Regions from separate parts of the Blautia sp. OF09-25XD genome, predicted to be linked through region 3. Evidence: predicted binding sites of a transcription regulator. Region 3 holds the regulator's gene; each other region holds the start of a gene.

Region 1 (3,283 bases), on a different contig from region 3:
ATTCATACTGGTTGTACTTCGTGAATTTCAGTGCGGAGAAGTCCGGCAGTCCGCCGATGTGGTGAATGAACCGCTGGAAGTACAGCTTCATCTCCAGTGCACTATGCCAGTTTTCAAATGCGAACATCGTTCTCCAGTACAGCCAGAAGGTGGAATTGAAGACTTCATCATCGAAAACATCCTCGATCGTCTTGTCGTACAGATCCTCGTCTCTTGTCATGAAGAGTTTCATGATCTCCATGCAGCCTTTCTGGCTCAGGTTGAACTTTCCGTCGGTATGGGCATCCTCGCCGCGGTTCTTCGTTGCACGGCACAGGGAGTAGTTCGGGTCTTTTTTGTTCAGCCAGTAATACTCGTCGAGAACGGATACGCCAGGTGTCTCAATTGACGGGATGCTGTGGAACAGATCCCACAGGCACTCGAAGTGGTTTTCCATCTCACGGCCGCCTCTCATGATGTAGCCGCGGGTCGGATCGTAGATACCGTCGCAGGCACCGCCGGCGATGTCCATGGCTTCCAGAATGTGGATGTGATCGCCTTTCATCTGGCCGTCTCTTACAAGGAAGCACGCTGCTGCGAGGGCTGCGAGGCCGCTTCCTACGAGGTATGCGCTCTTCTCATCGACGCCTTCCGGTTTTTCCGGTCTTGCGAAGGCTTCGTAGTTTCCGTTGGTGTAATAAATGCCTTTGCTGTTTTTCTTATCTTTTCCGCGCTCGGTGTTGCGGTAATCATTCTTTGGTTCTGATGTTACAGTGGTTGTCTCCGCTGCTTTTTTTGCTTCACTCTTGTTTTTTGCCTGCAGCACTGCTGCTCCAACTCCGATGACTGCTGCTGATGCGATTCCGAATTTTAATCCTTTTTTTGACATAGACGTTCATCCTTTCTTTTCTAAATACGACTGCCGGAATGTTTTTTCGAATTTCCGGTTCGTATAGGTTATGCTGCTTTCTTTGTTTTACAAGTTTCTATTTGTGTTGCCATTGTCTGTTGACAATTTGAATCTTACTTCATTTTTCCCCGCTTTTCCATTTACAAAACAGGGCGGATGATTAAATTTTTATCATCCGCCCTGTTTTGTAAAGTGTAACTATATTTTATTTCTTTTTTCAAAATTTCGGATGGAATTGACGACATTTCCTTCCATCGTGCGGTGCATTTTTTCCGCAATCATATGGTAATCCACTTTCATTCCGTCTTTGATCCAGTCAAGCATGACACCGGTAAAGCTATACTTATAGAAATCTGCGATAAAACTCTGATCCGCCTCAGAGATGCCGGTTCCCTTTGCTTTTTCCTGCACGACACCGTACAGCAGATCGTGCGTCAGATGAAAGAGATATGTTTCGATCTGCTCCCGGCTTACAGAGTGATAGACATTCATAATAAATGGTTTATTCTCGAGCACTGCCTCAAAAATCTGCTGCAGGCCCTCCTGCCATGTCTCATACGTTTTCTTCCCCTGCAGCGCCTGCGTCGCATCCTCCAGGCACGACCATTCGACAAGATCGTAGATATCCTTAAAATGATAATAAAACGCCATCCGGCTGATGCCGCAGTCTGTCGTCAGATCGTTGATCGTAATTTTGTCCAGCGGCTTTTTCAAAAGCAGCTTTTTTAATGACGCTTCCAGCGCCGCCTTTGTCGCATTTGTCATGTATTTCCTCCATTTTTCTTTTATGTACCCTCGGAATCTTTCTGTTCGAAACGCTTCTATGCTTTTTCATTGTAGCATATCCATTCTCCAGAAACAACTGCGCAGCCCTTCTGATCAGACTTTACAAAAAGTTTAGAAAGTACCGTAATACCAGTAAATTCAATACTTTCCGTTGTTCTGTTAGCACTCTTTTTTCTCGAGTGCTAATTTTTCCTTGACTTTTCCCTGTGCCAGTATTACTATAACTATCAGAGCAGTAAAAAAGCTGCAGACATCTAAAAAAGCATGATATCCCCGCTTTGCTGGATCAAAATATTTTTATAAGAAAAGGAGTGTGTTTCTCATGAGTGCGAAACATGGAAATCTTTCAATCAACAGCGACAATATTTTCCCGATTATCAAAAAATGGATGTACTCCGACCACGATATCTTCGTCCGCGAGCTCGTTTCCAACGGCTGCGATGCCATCACCAAACTGAAAAAACTCGACGGCATGGGCGAATATACTCTGCCGGATGACTACAAAGCAGCCATTCAGGTGATTGTAAACCCGGATGAGAAAACCTTAAAATTCATCGATAACGGTATCGGTATGACCGCAGACGAAGTCGAAGAATATATTACCCAGATCGCCTTCTCCGGCGCTACCGAATTCCTGGAGAAATACAAAGACAAAACGAATTCAGATCAGATGATCGGCCACTTCGGTCTTGGTTTCTACTCTGCTTTCATGGTAGCAGATGAAGTTCACATCGATTCTCTTTCCTATAAAGAAGGATCCACCCCGGTACACTGGACCTGTGACGGAAGCACCGAGTACGATATGTCCGAGGGCAGCAAGACAACTGTTGGTACCGAAATCACTCTGTTCCTGAACGAGGACTGCCTGGAATTCGCAAACGAATACCGTGTCCGCGAAGTTCTGGAAAAATACTGCTCCTTCATGCCGGTTGAAATTTTCCTGTCCAAAGCAAATGCGCCGCAGGAATACGAGACCATCGATGAAAGCGAATTAAAAGATGACGACGTTGTCGTAGAGCACATCCACGAGGACGCAAAATACGAAGAGAAAGAAAAAGAAGACGGAACGAAAGAGCAGGTTGAAGTTTCCCCGGCCAAAGAGAAAGTAAAAATCAACAAACGCCCGGTTTCCATCAGTGATATCCACCCGCTGTGGACCAAACATCCAAACGAGTGCAGCGATGAGGATTATAAAGAATTCTACCGCAAAGTCTTCAACGACTACCGCGAGCCGCTGTTCTGGATCCACCTGAACATGGACTATCCGTTCAACCTCAAAGGTATCCTCTACTTCCCGCGTATCAACACCGAGTACGATTCCATCGAGGGAACCATCAAGCTGTACAACAACCAGGTATTTATTGCCGACAACATCAAAGAAGTCATTCCGGAATACCTGATGCTCTTAAAAGGCGTCATCGACTGCCCGGATCTGCCGCTGAACGTATCCCGAAGCGCACTGCAGAACGACGGATTTGTCAAGAAGATCTCCGAGTACATCTCCAAGAAATTCGCTGACAAGCTCTCCGGCATGTGCAAAACCGACCGCGAGAATTACGAGAAATACTGGGATGATATCAACCCATTCATCAAATACGGATGCATCAA
Region 2 (3,283 bases), on a different contig from region 3:
GAGTAGCGTCTTTTAATTCCAGACCAACTTCCTCGGAGATCACCTGGCCGCCGGTCAGGATTGCGATATCCTCGAGCATTGCTTTTCTTCTGTCGCCGTATCCCGGTGCTTTGACAGCTACTACGTTGAAGGTTCCGCGCAGTTTGTTGATCACGAGTGTCTGGAGAGCCTCGCCCTCTACGTCCTCAGCGATGATCAGCAGTCTTGCGCCGCTCTGTACGATCTGCTCCAGCAGCGGAAGAACTTCCTGAATGTTGGACAGTTTCTTATCGGTAATCAGGATATATGGATTGTCGAGAACGGCTTCCATTTTCTCCATATCGGTGCACATGTAAGCGGAGATATATCCACGGTCGAACTGCATACCTTCTACCAGCTCCAGCTCGTTCTGCATGGTCTTGGACTCCTCGATGGTGATAACGCCGTCTTTGGAAACTTTTTCCATAGCGTCAGCTACCATCTGGCCTACTTCTTCGCTTCCGGAAGAAACAGCTGCAACTTTTGCAATCTGCTCTTTGCCTGCTACCGGCTGGCTCATCTCTGCAAGGATCTGAACAGCTTTATCGGTTGCTTTCTTCATTCCCTTACGAAGAACGATCGGGTTCGCACCTGCTGCCAGGTTTTTCATTCCTTCGTTTACCATAGCCTGTGCCAGAACGGTTGCGGTTGTGGTACCATCACCTGCTACGTCGTTGGTCTTTGCAGCAACTTCTTTGATGAGCTGTGCGCCCATGTTTTCAAAGCCGTCTGCCAGCTCGATCTCTTTTGCAATCGTAACACCATCGTTTGTGATGAGCGGAGCGCCGTACTGTTTGTCCAGAACAACGTTTCTTCCTTTCGGTCCAAGGGTTACACGTACGGTATCTGCAAGCTGGTTTACACCATTCTGAAGAGCGTTTCTTGCCTCTGCTCCATATTTAATCTCTTTTGCCATGATTGTCATGCCTCCTGATTTTTACTTGATTATTCTTTATTTTACAACTGCCAGAATGTCATCCTGTTTTACGATGATGTACTCTTCGTCTTCCAGTTTGACGTTGGTTCCTGCATATTTGGAATAGATTACCTGATCTCCGACTGCAACTTCCATTTTTACTTCTTTGCCGTCTTCTACTTTTCCAGGTCCTACTGCGATAACCTCAGCCTGCTGCGGTTTCTCCTGTGCCTGTCCCGGAAGTACGATACCGGATTTTGTGGTTTCCTCTGCTTTTAACTCTTTTAATACAACTCTGTCACCTAAAGGTACTAACTTCATTTATGTTTCCTCCTTCAAGATTTCATTCAGTTTTATTTATTAGCACTCAGTTCATTCGAGTGCTACTTGATGGTTCTTACTATAGTGTTTTCCACCTCATTTCGCAAATGTATGAATTTTGTAATTCTCTTTTTTTTTTCTCGTGATAGCTCTTAATTTCTCTTATTTTCTCGTTTTTTTCTTATTTTGGCAACTTTTTCATATTTTATACTCTCTTTAGAATCTAATTATAGTTTATTCCTAAAAACGGGAATGATACCATTTTTTTCCGCTCCACGAATGCTTTTTTGCACAAAAAGAAACGGCGCCATTCTTAAACGGCTCCGATTCTTTTCTACATTCCACTTTTTTATTTTTTCGCCTCGTCCGGATGGGCATCGCCCTTTCCTTTCAGGTTCTTTCTTGCTTTGATCTCGTCGAGTTCATCAAAGATATAATCATTTAATACCTTGATATACGTTCCCTTCATACCGCTGGAACGGGACTCGATGACGCCTGCGCTCTCGAATTTGCGGAGGGCATTTACAATGACGGATCTTGTGATGCCGACGCGGTCTGCAATTTTGCTTGCAACCAGAATGCCCTCATCCCCGTTCAGTTCATCAAAGATATGGATGATGGCTTCCAGTTCGGAGAAGGACAACGTGTTGAATGCGGATTTAACCACCTGAACCTTGCGGTTTTCCTCCACATTTTCCTCGTTGACGGAACGCATCATTTCCAGTCCGACAACGGTTGTGCCGTACTCACTGACGATGATATCGTCGATATCGTACTGCGGGGTGCAGCGGTACATAAATACGGTACCAAGGCGTTCTCCGGCGATCTCGATCGGGCAGATAATTGCGGTGTAGCGCTCTACACCAGGCCGCTCAAAGCCGAGGGTCTGTAAATTGACGTTCTCTTTTGTGGAGAGTACGCCGAGGAGACGCTCGTTTAATGCGGCATCGACATAACCGCCCACCTTATCCTCGATCAGCTCCGTAATTTCTTCCACGCCCGGGCAAAGGCTGATGCCCAGCACTTTTCCTTTTTTACTGATCACCAGGATATTGGAACTTAACGTTTCCATCAGGACTTCACAGATATCGTTGAACACGACCTTCGTGGAGTGATTGTTATGAAGCAGTTTGTTGATTTTTCTGGTTTTATCCAGCAGTTGTACGCTCATGTTCTTCTCCTTTCTTTATTTTCTGCATTTTTTTTGCGTATCCGCCGAAAAAATGCACACTGATGCCTTTTTCAGACAACCCTTAAAACTAAGCTCATTCTATCATGTAGTTTTCCGGAAATCAATATATTTTTCAGAAAACTATAAATTTTATAAAAATTCATGCTAAATTTTTTCGGATCTTCCTGTTTTTCCGCCTCGATAAGCAAAAAAACGGCCTGCACCAGTTTTTCACCAGTACAGACCGCTTTGTCATTCTCAGTCTTCGTCTTTCTTTTCGCGTGCTTCTACATATCCGCACTGCTCGTCCGCGCAGACCAGCTTATTGCCTTTTTCCAGCATATAGCCGCCGCACTGCGGGCATTTCTTGGCAGACGGTTTCTGCCAGGACATGAAATCGCATTCCGGATTGTTTTCGCATCCATAATATTTCCGTCCTTTTTTCGTCTTGCGCAGGATCACTTCTTTTCCGCACTTCGGACACGGAACACCGATCTTTTCCAGATACGGCTTCGTGTTCTTGCAGTCCGGGAATCCCGGGCAGGCGAGGAATTTTCCGTGCGGGCCGTATTTGACCACCATGTTGCGGCCGCAGTTCTCGCAGATGACATCCGTCACCTCATCCTCTACCTTAACTTCTTCGAGGTTCTTTTCTGCCTCTGTGACCGCCTCATAGAGATCCGGCCAGAAGTTCTCGACTACTGTCTTCCACGGAACACTTCCATCTCCAACCCTGTCGAGCAGAGCTTCCATCGTTGCCGTAAAGTTGACATCCACGATGCTCGGGAATGCCTCTTTCATCATGTTGTTGACCACCTCGCCGAGCTCTGTCATGTAAAGGTTCTTGTTCTCCTTTG
Region 3 (3,283 bases):
GATCACTAATATATATGAAGAAAAAGCAGAAGAACTCCTCATTGTAGAACTGTATACCGGCATCCACCTGGAAAACGGAGTCCCGTGCGGGCATTTTACGCTGTATCTCTGCGGGGAGCCGGACGGATGGAAACTCAGCGAAACGCGGATGATGGAATATCTGCAGAATCTGTAAACGAAAAAGCAAAACAGGGAGGACAGGGAAAAGAAAAACTGTCCTCCTGCTTTTGCTGCGGCGGAGACACCGGAAAGTCAGGATCCATACGGCCGCTTCTCATCGCTGATGCCGACCAGATAATCCAGACTGACCTGATACAGCTCCGCCAGACGGATGGCAATGGAGATCGGCAGCTGCCGGACGCCTTTTTCATATCGGGTATACACATCGCGGTTGCAGCCGAGATAGTCGGCAACCTGGCGGATCGTCAGATCGTGGTCCGTGCGCAGATCCTCCAGTCTCTGATATTTCATGATTCATCACCTCTGAGAAAATGCTACTAAATGGTCGTATCGAAATGGCAGAATCCTACCATACGGCTATAGCGCCTTTGAAACAGTAGAATGCAATAAAAAAGAAAAGTCAGATTCCTTTTCAGAAAGAAAACGGTTTATACTTTTTTCACAATTTCTTCATAGAAAAACCGGGAAAAGGTGTTGACAAACAAAAGGCAGAGTGCTATCTTAAGAGCATAGATGTTAGCACTCCACTGAAACGAGTGCTAACAGGACTATACAACAGGAAGGAGCTTATCTTAGTGGATACAGAATTGGATGAAAGAAAAAGAAAAATATTAAAAGCGATCATCCAGACGTATCTGGAAACGGGCGAGCCGGTCGGCTCAAGAACGATTTCCAAATACACGGATTTGAATTTAAGCTCCGCCACAATCCGGAATGAAATGTCCGATCTGGAAGAGATGGGTTACATCTTACAGCCCCACACTTCCGCAGGACGCATTCCTTCCGATAAAGGCTACCGCCTCTATGTAGATGAGCTGATGCGGGAAAAAGAACAGGAAGTTGCAGACATCAAAAACATGGTCATTGAAAAAACAGACCGAATGGAAAAAGTTCTGCAGCAGGTTGTCAAAGTCCTCGCTTCATCTACCAACTATGCAACGTTGATTACAGGACCGGAATATCACAGAAATAAAGTGAAATTCATCCAGCTCTCAAAAGTCAATGAAGAGCAGCTCCTGGCCGTCATCGTCGTAGAAGGCAACCTGGTGAAAAACCAGATGATCGACCTCGACGAGACCATCAACGATGAACAGATATTAAAGCTGAACCTGCTTCTGAACACACAGCTCAATGGCCTGACCATTGAAGAAATCAATCTTGGCATGATCAAGAAGATGAAAGAGCAGGCAGGCATCCACTCCGGCATCATCAGCAAAGTGGTCGATACCGTAGCGGAAGCCATCGCAGTCAGCGAAGAAGATGTGCCGGTGTACACCAGCGGCGCAACCAACATTTTCAAGTACCCTGAGCTTTCCGACAGCAGCAAAGCCAGCCAGCTGATCTCCACATTCGAGGAACGGCAGAAACTGGTCGATATGATCAAAGGAGCTGCCGAGGAGCAGGACGGAGAGGAAAATACCGGTATTCAGGTATACATCGGAAATGAATCTTCGATGGAACCCTTACGGGACTGCAGTGTGGTCACCACCACATACGATATGGGAAACGGTATGCGCGGAACAATCGGTATCGTGGGACCAAAGCGGATGGATTACGAAAATGTGGTAGATAACCTGAAAACATTAAAAGTTCAACTGGACGCCGTCTTCAAAAAGCCGGACACAGGTGAGTAGAAAGGTGGAATGATCAGTGAGCGAAGAAAATAGAAAGAAAGAGGAAACCATGGAAGAACCTACACGCGAGATGGAAAAAGAAACCGGAGCAGAGACCGATCTGCCGGAAACCGAACCGGCTGCGGAGCAGGAAGAAGCAAAGAAAGCAGCAGAGGCAAAAGAAGCGGAAGCTGCAGAAGAAACTGCTGAGGATGGCAAAGAACGAAAGTTCTTCAAAAAGAAAAAAGATAAAAAAGATGAGAAAATCGAAGAGCTGACTGACCGCCTGACCCGTCAGATGGCAGAGTTCGATAACTTCCGCAAACGCACCGAAAAAGAAAAAGCAAATATGTATGCCATTGGAGCAAAAGACATCATCGAGAAGATTCTTCCGGTTGTTGACAGCTTCGAGCGCGGACTTGCAACGGTGGAAAACCCGGAGGAAGATCCGTTCGCAGACGGCATGAATAAAGTATACAAACAGTTTACCACAGCACTCGATGAACTCGGTGTAACCGTGATCGAGGCCGTTGGAAAGGAATTCGATCCGAATCTGCACAACGCAGTGATGCATGTGGAGGATGAGGAAGCCGGCGAGAACATCGTCGTAGAAGAGTTCATGAAGGGCTACATGTACAAAGGTTCCGTAGTCCGTCACAGTATGGTCAAGGTGGCTAACTAAGCTTGAAGATAAATAAATAGAAATTAAACCATTTTTTAGCATAATTCATTGAGGAGGAAACAACAATGGGCAAAATTATTGGTATTGACTTAGGAACAACAAACAGCTGTGTAGCCGTTATGGAAGGTGGAAAACCAACCGTTATCGCAAACGCAGAGGGTGAAAGAACAACTCCATCTATCGTAGCATTCACAAAAACAGGTGACCGTCTGGTCGGCGAGCCGGCAAAACGTCAGGCTGTAACAAACGCAGACAGAACCATCCGTTCTATCAAACGTGAGATGGGTACTGACTATAAAGTAGACATCGAAGGAAAGAAATACTCTCCGCAGGAGATCTCCGCTATGATTCTTCAGAAACTGAAAGGTGATGCAGAGAACTACCTTGGTGAGAAAGTAACAGAAGCAGTTATCACAGTTCCGGCTTACTTCAATGACGCACAGCGTCAGGCAACCAAAGATGCCGGTAAAATCGCAGGTCTTGATGTAAAACGTATCATCAACGAGCCTACCGCAGCAGCTCTGGCATACGGACTGGACAACGAAAATGAGCAGAAGATCATGGTATACGACCTTGGCGGCGGTACTTTCGATGTTTCCATCATCGAGATCGGTGACGGCGTTATCGAAGTTCTTTCCACAGCAGGAAACAACCGTCTGGGCGGCGATGACTTCGACCAGAAAGTAACAGATTATATCCTTGCTGAGTTCAAGAAACAGGAAGGCGTAGATCTTTCCAATGATAAAATGGCTCTGCAGAGAATCAGAGAAGCAGCAGAGAAAGCAAAGAAAGAGCTTTCCAGCGCAAC

The links. Region 3 encodes HrcA, which represses chaperone genes, less so after heat shock. Its sites were predicted from a motif close to TGTTAGCACTCNNNNNNNNNGAGTGCTAACA; they were not measured.
Region 1: htpG (molecular chaperone HtpG) is a predicted target of HrcA. The motif match lies at 1,833-1,863, and genes of this name have one in related genera.
Region 2: groES (co-chaperone GroES) is a predicted target of HrcA. The motif match lies at 1,293-1,323, and genes of this name have one in related genera.

What each region holds. Positions count from the first base shown of each region.
Region 1 covers NZ_QUMG01000017.1:42,494-45,776, reverse strand. The annotation lists gene DXA93_RS13300 (oleate hydratase) at 1-868, opposite strand, end outside; gene DXA93_RS13295 (TetR-like C-terminal domain-containing protein) at 1,088-1,654, opposite strand; gene htpG (molecular chaperone HtpG) at 1,998-3,283, shown strand, end outside.
Region 2 covers NZ_QUMG01000004.1:130,572-133,854, forward strand. The annotation lists gene groL (chaperonin GroEL) at 1-934, opposite strand, end outside; gene groES (co-chaperone GroES) at 971-1,255, opposite strand; gene codY (GTP-sensing pleiotropic transcriptional regulator CodY) at 1,605-2,426, opposite strand; gene topA (type I DNA topoisomerase) at 2,685-3,283, opposite strand, start outside.
Region 3 covers NZ_QUMG01000022.1:70,690-73,972, reverse strand. The annotation lists gene DXA93_RS15680 (hypothetical protein) at 1-175, shown strand, start outside; gene DXA93_RS15675 (helix-turn-helix domain-containing protein) at 253-471, opposite strand; gene hrcA (heat-inducible transcriptional repressor HrcA) at 756-1,814, shown strand; gene grpE (nucleotide exchange factor GrpE) at 1,864-2,475, shown strand; gene dnaK (molecular chaperone DnaK) at 2,541-3,283, shown strand, end outside.